DNA from 3 places in the Clostridium sp. MF28 genome. Region 1 is predicted to be linked to each of the others. Evidence: predicted binding sites of a transcription regulator. Region 1 holds the regulator's gene; each other region holds the start of a gene.
The links. Region 1 encodes NrdR, which represses ribonucleotide reductase genes. Its sites were predicted from a motif close to CACNANATNTNGTG; they were not measured.
Positions count from the first base shown of each region.

Region 2: a site for NrdR is predicted at 3,299-3,312, ahead of AXY43_RS14780 (anaerobic ribonucleoside triphosphate reductase). Genes of this name have one in related genera too.
Region 3: a site for NrdR is predicted at 2,489-2,502, ahead of nrdJ (ribonucleoside-triphosphate reductase, adenosylcobalamin-dependent). Genes of this name have one in related genera too.

Region 1 is NZ_CP014331.1:4,736,884-4,742,183, reverse strand. Features, by position in the region: gene AXY43_RS20820 (sensor histidine kinase) at 1-83, opposite strand, end outside; gene AXY43_RS20815 (winged helix-turn-helix domain-containing protein) at 86-787, opposite strand; gene pgeF (peptidoglycan editing factor PgeF) at 803-1,543, opposite strand; gene nrdR (transcriptional regulator NrdR) at 1,808-2,257, opposite strand; gene AXY43_RS20800 (YlmC/YmxH family sporulation protein) at 2,328-2,597, opposite strand; gene sigG (RNA polymerase sporulation sigma factor SigG) at 2,638-3,411, opposite strand; gene sigE (RNA polymerase sporulation sigma factor SigE) at 3,494-4,201, opposite strand; gene AXY43_RS20785 (sigma-E processing peptidase SpoIIGA) at 4,176-5,018, opposite strand.
Region 2 is NZ_CP014331.1:3,425,672-3,430,971, forward strand. Features, by position in the region: gene AXY43_RS14755 (Mrp/NBP35 family ATP-binding protein) at 1-232, shown strand, start outside; gene AXY43_RS14760 (ferredoxin) at 362-553, shown strand; gene thiT (energy-coupled thiamine transporter ThiT) at 784-1,461, opposite strand; TPP riboswitch at 1,516-1,616, opposite strand; gene AXY43_RS14770 (hypothetical protein) at 1,652-1,858, opposite strand; gene AXY43_RS14775 (DegV family protein) at 2,021-2,869, opposite strand; gene AXY43_RS14780 (anaerobic ribonucleoside triphosphate reductase) at 3,330-5,300, shown strand, end outside.
Region 3 is NZ_CP014331.1:181,109-186,408, reverse strand. Features, by position in the region: gene AXY43_RS00750 (3D domain-containing protein) at 1-77, opposite strand, end outside; gene AXY43_RS00745 (Cof-type HAD-IIB family hydrolase) at 417-1,202, opposite strand; gene AXY43_RS00740 (4Fe-4S binding protein) at 1,362-2,210, opposite strand; gene nrdJ (ribonucleoside-triphosphate reductase, adenosylcobalamin-dependent) at 2,622-4,715, shown strand; gene AXY43_RS00730 (sigma-54-dependent transcriptional regulator) at 5,050-5,300, shown strand, end outside.

The DNA of each region.
Region 1 (5,300 bases):
ATTATTGTGATAAAAGAAGATGCTACAATTAATAGTGCAAATAGCACAGTTATAATAACTGAAGTTAATATTTTGTTTTTCATTTTTACTCAGCTGGGTTAAATCTATAACCTACTCCTCTTATAGTTTCAATAAATCTCGGATTTTTATCGTCTTCTTCTATCTTCTTTCTAAGATATCTTATATGAACATCTACAGTTCTTGTTTCTCCTATATACTCATAACCCCAAATCTTATCTAATAGAGTTTCCCTTTTGAGTATTCTTCCTTTATTCTTTATTAGTATTTGTAAAAGTTCAAATTCTTTTAAAGTTAAATCAACCTTTCTATCATTCACATATACCTCATGACGTTCAAAGTCTACTTTAAGATTTTCTGAATTATAAACATCATCTTCTGCCTCATTAAATGAGCTTGTTCTTCTTAAAACTGCCTTTACTCTTGCAAGTAATTCCCTGACCGAAAATGGTTTTGTTATATAATCGTCAGCTCCAAGTTCTAGCCCAAGTATCTTATCAAGTTCTTCGCCTTTAGCTGTTAACATTATTATTGATGTTTTTTTCATTTCAGAATCTCTCTTTATTTCTTTACAAACATCAAATCCATCCATACCTGGCAGCATTAAATCAAGCAATAACAAGCTCGGCTTCTCAGCCTTAGCTATTTTCACTGCATCAATACCATTATTAGCACTTAAAACCTCATACCCAGCATTAACTAAATTAAAATGTAATAATTCAACTATATGTTCTTCATCATCTACAATCAAAATTTTTTCATTAGCCATATTTCATCTTCCCCCTTAACGTGAAATAATAAAAGAAAACATTCTACCATAGGAACCCTGAGATTTTCTATATGAATGCAATTTAATATCACTACCACAATAAGTACACAAATCTAAACTATTTATATTGCACTCATTTATTCCAGATTTCCTTAGATCGTCTATTATGCACGCTTCAAGATTAAGATTATTTCCATTAAATAGCTCTTTTTCATTTATTGTATCTTTCTTTTCAATAAACTTCTGCTTTAAATCTTCTGAAACTTCATAACAACATTTTCTAATATGCGGTCCTATATAAGCCTTAATATTTCTTACATCAGATCCAAATTCATTTTTCATTTTATCTATTGTCTTCAATGTAATAGACTCGAAGGTACCTCTCCATCCACTGTGTATCGCAGCTGTAACCTCTTTTTCCTCATCTACCAATATAACCGGTACACAATCAGCAGTAAAAACCCCAATAATAACATTTTTTTCATTTGTTATTATTGCATCTCCCTCTTCATCTATAATATCTTTCCCATTACCTTCATATTTTAATATTCTATCACTATGAATTTGCTTTATATATATTATATTATCTGCATTAAATTCTTTTTTTAATGAATTTAATTCTCTAACTCCCTCTTCTGTATTTCTATTAAAACTTCTTCCTTTTTCTGCATTTGTGAATATAATTTCAAATTTTTTACCATTTATTATTGTAAAATCATCTTTAATTTCTAAGTCTTTCAACTCTAATGTATTCACTCTAATCCTCCAATAAATTAATACTTTTTTAATAATGTATATGAAAATAAAAGTCACAAAGCCACCATGAAATCTTCTTATATACAGCTAGATACTTTTTATAAGAATAAAATCCTTGTTCCATTTAATTCATTTTAATTCTTTACTTAATATTAACATTTTATTAGCTGCTTGGCATCTTTATTAACTGAAGTTTAACTTATATATAACATTTTTCATTATAAAAAGGACATTGAAAACTTTTCAACATCCTTAATTATGTGATTATGTTCTAAGATTTTTTATTTCTTCTAGGAAAGTATCTATATCCTTAAATTGTCTATAAACTGACGCGAATCTTACATATGATATTTCATCTAACTCTTTCAATCTAGCCATAACCATTTCCCCTATTTCATTTGATGGGATTTCAGTGAGCATACTATTAGATATTGTTTTTTCTATATCATATGCTATTTCTTCGATTTGCTTTCTAGATATGGGTCTTTTTTGACATGCAATAATTAATCCGTTAATTATTTTTTCTTTGTTGAAATTTTCTCTAGTTAAATCTTTTTTAATTACTAGGATTGGAAAATCCTCTATTTTTTCATATGTAGTATAACGCTTATTACATTTTAAACATTCTCGTCTTCTTCTAATTGTTGTATTGTCATCCGTTGACCTTGAATCAACAACCTTACTTTCTTCAAATCCGCAAAATGGACATTTCATACTTTCATTCACCTCTTTGCTTTCGTATATCAAAACCTATACTTATTATAACTATATTTTTGAAATATGGCTATACATTGTTTGCATTTACTTTTTCTTTATCTTTTGCCTTCACCAATATAACATCTGTTCCTATTTTTACTATATCGCTCCACAAAATCTCTTTTTCATCTTCTTTTGCAAACCATGATTTTATTTCTCCTGGTAATATTAACGCAACTATTTTATTTTCATCGCAGTCTATCTTAAAATCTTTTATAAACCCGATTTTAGTTCCTGTTAATATATCTATAACTTCCATACTTCTCATAGCATTGAGTGAATGTAATTCAAGTTCCATAATTATCCCCCACCATTATAATATTATTAAACTCTCATTCTTATACGTGTTTTCTCATATGCTTTAGTGCTGTTTTTTCTAATCTTGAAACTTGTGCTTGTGAAATTCCAATTTCATCTGCTACTTCCATTTGAGTTCTTCCATTGAAAAATCTTAAATTCAATATAAGCTTCTCTCTATCAGTAAGTTTTTTCATTGCTTCTTTTATTGAAATATTTTCAAGCCAATGTTCATCTGTATTTTTTGCATCACTTATTTGATCCATTACATAAATGGCATCTCCTCCATCATGATAAATTGGCTCAAACAGTGATACAGGATCTTGTATTGCATCTAACGCAAATACAACTTCTTCTCTTGGCAATTCAAGTTCTTTTGCAATCTGCGATATAGTAGGCTCTTTATTATTGTCTTTTATAAATTTTTCTCTCATAATAAGAGCTTTATAAGCTATATCCCTTAAAGATCTACTTACCCTAATAGAATTATTATCTCTTAGGTATCTTCTAATTTCCCCAATTATCATAGGAACTGCATAAGTTGAAAATTTAACATTTTGAGACAAATCAAAATTATCTATTGATTTCATTAAGCCTATGCAGCCTACTTGGAATAAGTCATCGATATTTTCTCCTCTATTATTAAACCGTTGAATAACACTAAGTACTAATCTCAAATTTCCCTTTATAAAAGTTTCTCTTGCGTTCTTATCTCCAGCTTGCATTTGTAAAAAAAGCTGCTTCTTTTCTTTTTCTTTAAGTATAGGGAGTTTTGAAGTATTAACGCCACATATTTCTACTTTGTTAATTATCACAAGTATTCACCCCTTCGAAAGTAATAATCCATTGCATTAAACATTATCTCCGATAGGCAATACTTTTATACTTGAAGACAAGCTAAATCATTCTACTTATTTCTTTTTTCAATCTTTTAATTATTTTTTTCTCTAATCTAGAAATGTAAGATTGTGAGATTCCAAGCATATCCGCGACCTCTTTTTGAGTTTTTTCTCTTGTTCCATTTAAACCAAATCTAAGTCTTACTATTTCTTTTTCTCTATCATTTAAGCTCTTTAATGCCATAACTAATAACTGCTTATCTACTTCATCTTCTATCAAATTATAAACAGTATCGTTTTCAGTTCCTAATATATCTGATAACAGAAGTTCATTTCCATCCCAGTCAATATTAAGAGGTTCATAAAATGATATTTCAGCTTTTATCTTGCTATTTCTCCTTAAATACATAAGTATTTCATTTTCTATACATCTAGACGCATAAGTTGCAAGCTTTATCTTTTTCTCTGGATTAAAAGTATTTACTGCTTTTATTAATCCAATGGTACCAACTGATATTAAATCTTCTACATATACACCTGTGTTTTCAAATTTTCTTGCTATATAAACAACCAATCTTAAATTTCTTTCAATTAAAGTACTTCTTATATTTTCATCTCCACCATTTAATTTATTTACCAAATCTTCTTCTTCATCTTTTGATAATGGTGGTGGTAGAGCATCATTTCCTCCTACATAATATAATTTTTTTCTAAACAACTTGAACTTACATAATAATTTATTAAAAAACAGAACTAACTTTTCCATAAATATCCCCCTTATAGACTATTCCCCTTGATAATAAGGCATTAAATTCGCATTCTTTACTTAATTTTTCTTTACATGGACATATTATTGCATCGACTTCTTCATATAGATGATAATTATTGCTTATTTTTATGTTGTTAACTTTTATACCTTTAAGACTTCCTCCATATCCTATTGAACTGTAAAGCACATGATATGTATTGATACTATTAAAATCCACATCACTTATTAGATTTTCTTCAATTAAAATACATGGAAGATTTGTAATTGGCTCTCTAAGCTCATTTCCAGTATCTAAAAAGCTTTTAATACTATATTGCTTGCCTTCTATATTGAATTCAATCTCAAAAACAAAATTCCTTACAAACAGCTTGTCTCTAATGTATTCCACAAGTCTGCTAAAAATTATATACATAATCATTACTCCTAGCATAATATATTTAATTGAATACTTCTCTATTTTGAATGTAGTTCCTAATAAATATAAATTTTGCTTTAATGAAAATAGAAAACATACTCCACTTAAAGTAAATGTCATCATTAGAAATATAATAAGAATCTTGATCATATTAAGAATATTTGTTTTTCCATACACTATTCTGAGCATTATGAACGCAACAATTAATTCAATAGGTAAACAAGATAATATGTTTAACTGTGGAATAACTAAAACCAATGTATAAATTCCACCCAATAAACTGGAGCTTAAGAGCGCAATTACCTTACATTTATGCTTTATGCATTTCATAGTTACTGTTAACAAAAAGAAATTTACTATGCAATTTTCCAAAACCAAGGTATCAACATAAATTTCCATCTCAACGCCTCCAGTCTGTCTGGATTTTATTATATACTTCTTTCTCATAAAAATTTGTCACAATCACATTAAATCTTTTTGTTTTTTTAATTGAACTTTTTACATTTATTTACACTATATTTTTTTGTACTCTTTTTTATATTTAAAACTAACTTAATATGTAAAAATAAATTCTTTTATCTTATATAAATTTGCTAAAAATAAGTGGAATAAATTTTAAGTCATTCTATTCTAAATTTAATTATGTAATTTAAATTTAGAAATAACCAATATATAACGTAG
Region 2 (5,300 bases), 1.3 Mb from region 1:
GATTAAGGGCGTAGTAGAGAACATGGCATATATAAACTGTCCAGATTGTGATAAAAAGATACGAGTATTTAGCAGAAAGTCATCAGAAGAAAATGCGGAGTATCTTGGAATTCCTTTAATAGGAGAGTTACCAATTAATATTGAACTTACAGAAGCATTGGAGCAAGGAAAAGCAGAGGAATACGTTAAGGAGAATCCGCTATATTCACTAATATTTGAAGGATTGTATTAAAAGAAAACTTCTTTTCCTTATACTATACTTATTTCATCATTTTAAATTATATTATTAAATATACATAACTTAATATTTCTTGGGAAATAATAAGCTTGTAATTTGATATTAGAGGAGATGAAGTAAACCATGAAACCAAAAGTAGATAAAGATACTTGTATAGCTTGCGGATTATGTCCATCTATATGTCCAGAGTGCTTTGACATGCAAGATGATGGAAAAGCAGGAGCTATAGTTGATGAAGTTCCAGAAGGTTGTGTAGATGAGGCAAAAGAAGCAGAAGAAAGCTGTCCAGTAAATGCAATTGAAATAGAAGAATAAAATTTGATTGCAAAATACGACTAAAACGTCTAAAATAAATAATTTATAAATCATAGTTATTTATTATTTGATCAAAAATAGGATTAATTTTGTTTTATAAAACAAAATTAATCCTATTTTTATTCTATATATTTTGTATTAATAAGCTTAAAATGCTGATAAGTGAAATGTTTAGTTACTTCGCATAGATTGGAAACTTAATTGTATATATAAATTGTTTTATATGATAGTTAGTTTGAAATAGTATTTACTGATGATGCATGAAAAATTCTTTCTATAGGAAGAACGGATAAAATTACTAAGCATATGATTCCTTCTATTCCAATCATCGGACCATTAACAAGTAAAGAATAAACTACTGGAGACATCCCTTCTGGGGCAAATGACCCGAAGAAAACTATACCAGAAATAAGATGACATAAAAATCTGACCAGTATTGCAATACTCACTCCAACTAATCTTCTTTGTTTGAAGAATCCGGCAAGACCTAATGCTGTAAAGGGCAATGGATAATCAAATAAAACTTGAACCGGATGTAGTATATATGGATCCAGTATTAGGGTTATTACACCATAAAGAAATCCTGTTAAACATCCAACTTCAGGACCGTATATGAATGCTATAAGCAATACTGGTATCATGCTGCCTAAAGTTATGCTACCACCTTGAGGAAAATGATATAATCTTAGCATTTTTAATATGGTGGCTAACGCTAATGCTATACCAATTCTAGCAATTAGTTCTGGCGTGAATTTTATCTTTTTTGCCTTAGCTAATGCTATAAGTAGTAAAATACATCCTAATAAAGTTATAATTGACATTGGACTTGCAAGAATATCTTGAATATTTTGGGAGAAATTCTGGAAAAGTTTAGAAAATTGTTCGATCCAATCATTAAAAATTGACATAAAAAAACCTCCTTAATTGTGCTCGGAGATTATCAACCAAATAAATAGTTTAAAGTTTTTAAGAGGTTGCATTCCCTACGCTAGAATTAACTAGATCAGGTTTTAAGGGTTTATGAATATCAAATCTCAGCCTCTCGGCTCCCCTAGCACATTATAAATATATTACACTTATACTATTTTATACCTATTATTATAGATAGTCAATTACATTGTATGTGTTAAATTTGTTATTATTACTTAAATTGGAATGTGAATTTGAACTAGACGCAATCAAATTTATAGAGTGATGTGGGATTGTGCTATTTGGCAATTTATTTGATGAAATGGTGAATATATCATCATTTCTATTAACAATAGTAGCATCTTTGTATGTTGAATCTAATATAAAACCTTTCATAATAACAAAACAGTCCTTTCAGTAAAGATTTCTTTGTTATTATTATTTACAAGTAGAAAAGTAAGTATACTTGTAAAATATTAAAGAGCTAAATAAAAAAATATGAATTTTAATATCTAGCTCTTTAATTATGAATGAATAGTTAACATATATATTTTTCGCTTAATCTAATCTTTCAACTATAAATCCAACAAGGCCAGGTCCGGTATGAACGCCAAGAGCAGGGCCTATTGATCCTCCTAAAGTACATTCAATTAGATTAGGAATATCTTTTATAGAATCATAAAGCATTTTAGATTTTTCAGGTGCATTCCCGTCTAAAACCCAAACTTTACATTTATGATTTTCTAGATAATTTGTTAATATATTTGTTAATTTAGATATACACTGTTTTATGCCTCTTATCTTACAAACCGTATGGTATATGCCGTCATCGCCAACAGTAATAATAGGCTTTAGATTGAGCACGCCCGCTATAGTTCCGGCAACTTTACCAACTCGTCCTCCCTTTATTAAGTATTCTAATGTATCTATTGTAAAAAACACATCAATCTTATCTCTAAATGAAGGTAAAGTTATCACTATTTCATCAAAGGATTTTTCTTGCTTTATTAGGTTTAGAGTTTCAATGACCATAGCTCCTTCTGACATGGTTAAAGTCATAGAATCAAATACAAAAGTTTTCACTTCAGGGACATTTTCAGATGCAAGTCTTGCAGAGTTATAAGCGCCAGAAAGGCCACTTGATATTGTTATAATAATTGCATGTGTATATCCTTCGTTTTTTACTTGCTCTAAAGCAAATGTAAAATCATCAACACCAGGTAAGGAAGTTTTGGGTATCTCCTTAGGTAAATATTCATATAGGGCCTTTGGCGTTATATCTATTCCATCAATATACTCTTTATCAGAGAATATAATTTTAAACGGGACTATTTTAATATTATTTTCTATTACGAAATTTGTATTCAAATCAGAAGCACTATCAGTTATTAATGCTATTTTATCCATCTTAATTCCTCCTAGAAATATATAGTCTTAGTTTAATTATAACACTATTTGTAAAAAATACATTTCTTATATATTACTTAAAGAAATAATTTATATTATATTTTTAGATAATAAACTATGTTTTTAATAAAACTTTTTGGTTCGCACAAGATGATAATTTACAGTAAATTTTAATCAATTTAACTTTTTAGAACACATATAATAATAATTTTCTTATAGTTTGTTATGAAAAAATACTATAAATCATAGTAAATTACAACAATAAAGATTATCTACAATAAGTCAAACATAAAAAAGTCGTAAAAATTGAATAAATCGAAAGATAATAGGATATAAATTGAGATAATTAAAATCTAGTGGTTTAAAAATAAAAAATTAGAAGTGTTGCTAATGAATACCTAATACAGTATAATAGTACGGTAGTAAAAATACTATATATTGTGCCATGGAGGGAATAATAATGCTATATGTTGTGAAACGCGATGGAAGAGAAGTTGAATTTAATTCAGATAAGATAGCTCAAGCAATTAAAGGATCAGCTAGTGAAATCGGTTTAAATTTAAAAGAAAGTCAAGTTCTAGATACTGTACATAAGGTGATTACTTATATAGAAGAAGAGTATAAGAAGACTATAACTGTAGAACAAATACAAAATTTTGTAGAGAAAGCATTAAGAAATGAGGGACACAAAGATATAGCAGTCGCTTATTCAGCATACAGACGTGAAAGAACTAAAGTCAGAGATATAAAATCAGATTTAATGAGGGCTATAAGACAAATTGGAGTTGAAACTGATAGAGATAATGCAAATGTAGGAAATAATTTCAGTTCTAAGTTATTAAGAATAGCATCTGAATCAAATAAGTGGAATACACTAGCTACTATGCCAAAGAATTTGGCAAAGGCTCATGAGAATGGTGATTTATATTATCATGACTTAGATAGCTATAATTTAACTGTAAACTGCTTGCATATACCAACAAAAGAGATATTAGAGAATGGATTTAATACTGGATATGGAACAATTAATGCTCCTAAGAGAATTGAAACTGCTGCTGAATTATCATGTATATTATTGCAATCAACTCAAAATGATATGTTTGGTGGTCAATCTCATCCGGATTTTGATAATGACATGGGTATATTTGTAGAGCCAACTAGAGAAGAAATTAGAGAAGAATTATTGGAACTAGGTGTATCAGAAGAAAAGTTAGAAGCTATGGTAGAAAAGAAAGTAAGAAAAAAGGTACAACAAGCAATGCAAGGTGTAGTTTATAATCTTAATACAATGCATTCTAGAGCGGGATCTCAAGTACCATTTAGTTCAATTAATATTGGTTTACCTACAAGCTCAGATGCAGCATTAGTATGTGAAGTTTTTCTTTTAGAATATGAAAAAGGATTAGGTAAAGGTGAACAACCAATTTTTCCTAACATAATTTTTAGAGTTAAGTCAGGTGTTAATAGGGAAGAGAATGATGAATATTTTTATTTATACAAACTAGCATGTAGAGTAGCTGCAAAGAGAATGAATCCAACTTTTATGAATATTGATGCAGATTTTAATAAGGAATATTACGATAAAGGTTATGTTCCAGCTACAATGGGATGTAGAACTTATCTTATGAAAAATGTAAATGGTGAGCCTGGTTGTAAGGGAAGAGGGAATATAGCACCAACAACTCTTAATCTTCCAAGAATAGGGTTGCAAGCTAAAAATGATATAAATAAGTTTTTCAGTATATTAGATGCAAGATTAGAATTAGCAAAAGATTCTTTAATGCATAGATATGAGATTTTGAAAAATCTAAAAGTTAAGGATTTACCTTTTGTTGCAGGTCAAGGACTTATGAAGGGTTCAGAAGGCTTAAAACCTGATGATTCTATAGAACCAATATTAAAGCAAGGAACTTGGGGAATAGGATTCATAGGTGTTGCAGAAGCATTATTAGCTTTGGTTGGGAAGCATCATGGTGAAGATGAAGAAGCAAGAAAATTAGGAATAAAGATTGTTGAACATATAAGACAATATTGCGATAGGCTTACAGAGGAATATAAACTAAATTGGAGTTGTTATGCGACTCCAGCAGAAGGGCTTTCAGGTAAATTTATAAAGCAAGATCAAAAGATATTTGGATTAATAAAAGGAGTAACTGATAAGGAATATTACACAAATAGTTATCATATACCTGTTTCGTACCCAATATCTATTAAAGATAAGATTGATATTGAAGCGCCATACCATAAACTTTGTAATGGTGGACATATAAGTTATATTGAAGTAGATGACACACCAGATGCAGAAACAATAATGGATATAATAAATTATGCATATAGAAATACTAATATCAGTTATATGGGTATTAATTTTCATATAAGATATTGTAGAGAATGTGGTACTTATCTTCAAAACAATGAAAACAAGTGTCCT
Region 3 (5,300 bases), 1.6 Mb from region 1:
AAGTTTGTTTCAAATCCTAGCAAACATACTCCTAGAAATATACAAGTTTTTATAACATTTATTTTTAATTTAATCAAATTACCACTCCTTGTGTTTTATTTGTGACCTAATAATATTCTAGGTTACTTTCCCCACCGATATGGTATTGCCCTATTATAGGATAAGAATGTATCAAACACAAAAGTAATTTTTGTTACATATAGATATAATTTTCATAATTGCATATGAAAAGGTTATATATGTTGTATTCTCGCATATTTCTTGGTAATATAGGCAGCAAATAATATTTGAAAAATTTTAATTTTAGTATTCTTTAGGTTCATTAAATAAATCATATGATTTTTTAGATTAGTATAAATAATAATAAAATTTACTAAAATAGACCTGCATTTTAATAAATAAAATGCAGGTCTATTTTAGTAGATAAATCGCTCTATTCCTAAAGCTACTCCATCATTTTGTACAGTATCAGTTACTTCCTTAGCGTGTTCTTTAACGTAATCCTCGGCATTCCCCATAGCAATTCCGCATCCTACTGTAGACAACATTTCTATATCATTCTTACCATCTCCAAAGGCATAGCTATTTTCTATTGGAATATCTAAAAAGTCCAATACTCTTAATATTCCAGTTGCCTTTGTATTTGATTTTGAATATAGTTCAAAAGATTTTTCCTCTATATTATGAATATAATCGTAATCATCATTCGCTAAATTCAAGCAATAATCCATTCCACTTTTATCATTATATAACATCTCAATTTTGTACGTCTCTACTTTTTCTAGATCATATTCAGATTGGAAATATTTTTTAGATATACTAAAAGAATCATAGAAAGAATGTAGTTTTTTATATTCATCTTTAATGTATGAATATGTTTCTCCTTGCAAAATATATTGAATATTACGCTGCTCAAAATTATACACTAATTCTTTTATGGAATCCCTTTTAAGACATTCTTTATATATACATTTTTCCTTAACTTTTACATATGCCCCATTGGTAAGGACAAAGCCATCAAATCCAAAATTATACAAAGACTCATTTAAAAAGGCATATGGTCTGCCCGTTGCAATAAATACATAATCTCCATTTGCTTGAAGTGAGCGAATTGTTTCTTTTACTCTAGGCCTAATATCTGTTATTCCATTTAAACAGTCCATTAAAGTTCCATCTATGTCAAAAAAAACTGCTTTATTCATGATTACATCTCCCCCATAGTAATTCATTCTCATTTAATATACTTTATTATCGTTTAATATCATTCTATTTTATTTATTCATCATTGTCAAACCATTTGATTATGTTTTAATAACATAATCATTAAAATAATATTAAACGAGAATTAACTATAGCAACATCTATATATCTAGTGCGTTCTTTATATGATTAAAACCTAGTCTACTTATTGTCATTCCTAATCTTTCACCTTTGATAGCATTATTTTTATAATACTCAATAACCATTTCTGTAATAACTTCCAATTCATCAGGCTGGTAAAGTTTTTTAAGACGATTTCCTATTCTTAAATTTCTTCCAAACTTGCCACCTAAATATACTGCAACTCCTTCATTATCTAACTTCATAGCTTTAAAAGGACATGCTTTGATACATTGCCCACAAGAAATGCATTTATCATAATCTATTACTGCTTTTTTATGTACCATTGATATCGCGTCAACTTTACAAGTACGTTCGCAAATCTTACATCCTTTGCACATATCTGTCTCAACCTTTGGTTCATTTTGAGCTAAAAAACCCAAATCACTGATTGGAGCTTTTACACAATTATTAGGACATGCTGCTACTCCAATTTTAAATTTACCTGGAAGATCTATTCCTAAAAACTTTCTATCGAGATTTTTAGCTATTTCTTGTGAATCTAATAATCCGAACCTACAAAGTGCTCCTTTGCAAGCAGCTACAGCTACAACCCTTGTACCAGTGCCTCCTGTCTTGATTCCTGCGTTTAATATCCTTTTCTTAACCTCTGGAATCAAATCTTCTCTAATCCAAGGTATTTCAACACATTGCCGTGTTGTAAATCCCATGTATCCATTTCCATATAATTCAGATATTTCTGCTAGACAAACCATTTCATTAGAACTTAAATTTCCTGCATCTGTCAATATTCTAAGTGAAAAATATTCTTTATCTTGTTGCTGCATGAAACCTTCTAATTTTAATGCTTCAAGCTCATTTTTAGTCATTGTTTTTTATCTATCCTTTCTGCGCAAGCGGTCTATGTGCTAATTTTAGCTAAAAGTAATAATTTATATTACTAAATTACAGTATCACGATTTATTATATAAAACTGTGATTGATATCACGTTTATGCAATTACTCATATAATCTCTTTATAAAATTACATTTTATTTTATAAGTCCTTCCTTAAATATACTTAATTAAATTTTCATATTACTTGTCAAAATCAATCATTATAGCGAATGGGACAACTCTATATATTGTATGAATACTTTTTTATAAATACAACATATTGTATTTTATCATAAAATGATTTAAAATAATGTTATTATAAAACTTGAAGATATTATAATTCAAAAGAATATAAGGATTAGAAAGAAATTATTAGCTTATTAAGTAAAACTGGAGGAATATATATGAGCGAACTATTATCAGAATCATTTTTAAACAAATACAGAGAAATTAGGAATACGCCTTTAAGCAATATCGGTGAATTTGTTTATTTACGAACTTATTCTAGATATTTAAACAATAAAAAACGAAGGGAAACTTGGTTTGAAACAGTTCTTAGAACAACAGAATATAATATTGAACTTGGCATAGAATTTAAAAAGAAACAGGGATTAAGCATAAATTTACAAGATGAAGTAAAAGAAGCTGAACTGTTATTTGATAATTTATTCAATTTAAGGACCTTTACATCAGGTAGAACTCTTTATATGGGTGGAACTGATATAGTAAAAGAATATCCACTTTCAAATTATAACTGTGCATTTACAATGGTTGAAAAATTCCATGATTTTGTAGACATATTCTATCTTCTCATGATTGGTTCAGGTGTCGGTGTTAGAATCGATAAATCTCTAATATTAAAAATGCCTAATATAAGGAGAATATATCTAGACAGCGAATATAATGAAGATATTCATAAGTTCATGCCAAAAGAATATATGGAAAACACCAAACTTATTTTAGACAAGGTAAATCCATCAGTCGCTAAGATTAAAATTGGTGACAGCAAAGAAGGCTGGTGTAATGCTCTAGAAACTTACTTTAATTTGATTACAAGTCCTGAATATATTGATATTAAGAAAATTACATTTGATTACAGTTATGTAAGACCTGAGGGTGAAAGATTAAAAAGGTTTGGTGGCAGAGCATCTGGTCATAAATCGTTAAAAAGAATGTTTGAAAAAATAAATAAGGTTTGCAGTAATCTTGTTAATGGAAGCTTAAGGTCCTTAGATGTGCTTGATATAGCTACTATAATAAGTGAAAATGTAGTTTCTGGTGGAGTTAGGCGTAGTGCAATGATGATAATTTGCGATGAAAATGATGAAGATGTTATAAATGCAAAAAGTAAACTATATACAATAGTCAATGGAAATTGGATTGAAAATTCAGAAGTATCTCATAGGAAAATGAGCAATAATTCCGTTTTATATAAAGAAAAACCATCGCTTAATAAAATAAAGAAAATCCTAGAATCCATAAAGATAAATGGTGAACCTGGTTTTATTAATGGAAGTGAAGCTATGAGAAGAAAAAGTACATTTAAAGGTTGTAACCCCTGTGGAGAAATTTTACTTAATTCACATCAATGCTGCAACCTATCAACTAACAATTTAGCCTCATTCGTAAATGAAGATAATAATCTAGATATTGATAAATTAGAAAAAATAATAAAACTATCTACTAGAGTAGCTATTAGAATGACCCTAGTAGACGTAGAACTTCCAGATTGGAATAAAATCATGCAAAATGATAGAATCGTTGGAATATCATTAACTGGAATGATGGATATGGTAAATAGAACAAACATGACTTATAAAAATTTAGGTTTATTGCTAAAGCGTTTACGAGATGTAGTTAGATGCGAAGGTATTAAATACTGCTCAGAACTTGGAATTTCCATTCCTGAGCTTATGACCACAATTAAGCCTGAAGGATCTCTATCCACACTTCCATGTGTAAGTTCAGGAATACATTATTCACATTCTAATTATTATATTAGAAGAGTTAGAATCTCTACATCTGATCCTCTATATAAAATGATAGAGAAGCTAAAATGCTATCCAATTTATAATGAAAATGGTCAAAGTGATGAAAATTGCACAACAAAAGTTATAGAATTTCCAATCAAAGCTCCTTACGGAAAAACAAAATATGATGTTGGAGCTATAGAACAACTTGAACTTTATAAATTATCAATGATAAATTGGACTGATCACAATACTTCAATTACCGTACATGTAAGAGAAAATGAGTGGGATGATGTTGCCAATTGGCTCTATGAGAATTTTGACTATGTGGTTGGTATAACTTTCCTTCCTCTAACAGACGAAACTTACCCTCTTTTACCTTATGAATCTACAACAAAGGAAGATTATGAGGAACGTATAAAAAATGTTAAACCTATAAATTATGAATTATTAGCTGAACTTGATGATGATGACGAACATGAAATAATTGATAAAGAGTGCGCAAATGGAGTTTGTCCAGTAAGATAATATAATATTTTATATTATTATATTAAAAGAAACTACTAAGTAATTGAAAGAAGCCAGTGCTGTAAAAACACTGGCTTCTTTCAATTATAAACACAAACTTTTATTTTATAGATAACTGCCTTTTTAGGTGTCAATATATTATAGGGTTCTATAATGAGAGCCAGACTTATATGTATATCAGCGAAAATTGAATACATATTTACTCCATATATATGTTGCAATTAAGTGTCTGTATCTCCATACTTTTAAATATAGATAATATATGTAATTAATTAATTGATTTATATATTTGATATAATAGTATAATAAATTAATTAATGGAGTAAATAAAATTATGAAAGCAAAAATACTTTTTTTAGCGCCCTACTTTGGCTTAAAAGAAATCGCAATGTCAGTTTCATCTGAATATAAGAATTTCCAAATTGATGTATATCAAGGGAATTATGAACAAGGACCAAAAATTCTGAAACAAGTAAATATAAACCAAAAATATGATGTAATTATAACAAGGGGTGGTACTGCTGAAGTTTGCAGGCAAATTACTCAAACTCCTATTGTTGAAATTCATATTAATGCCTTTGATAT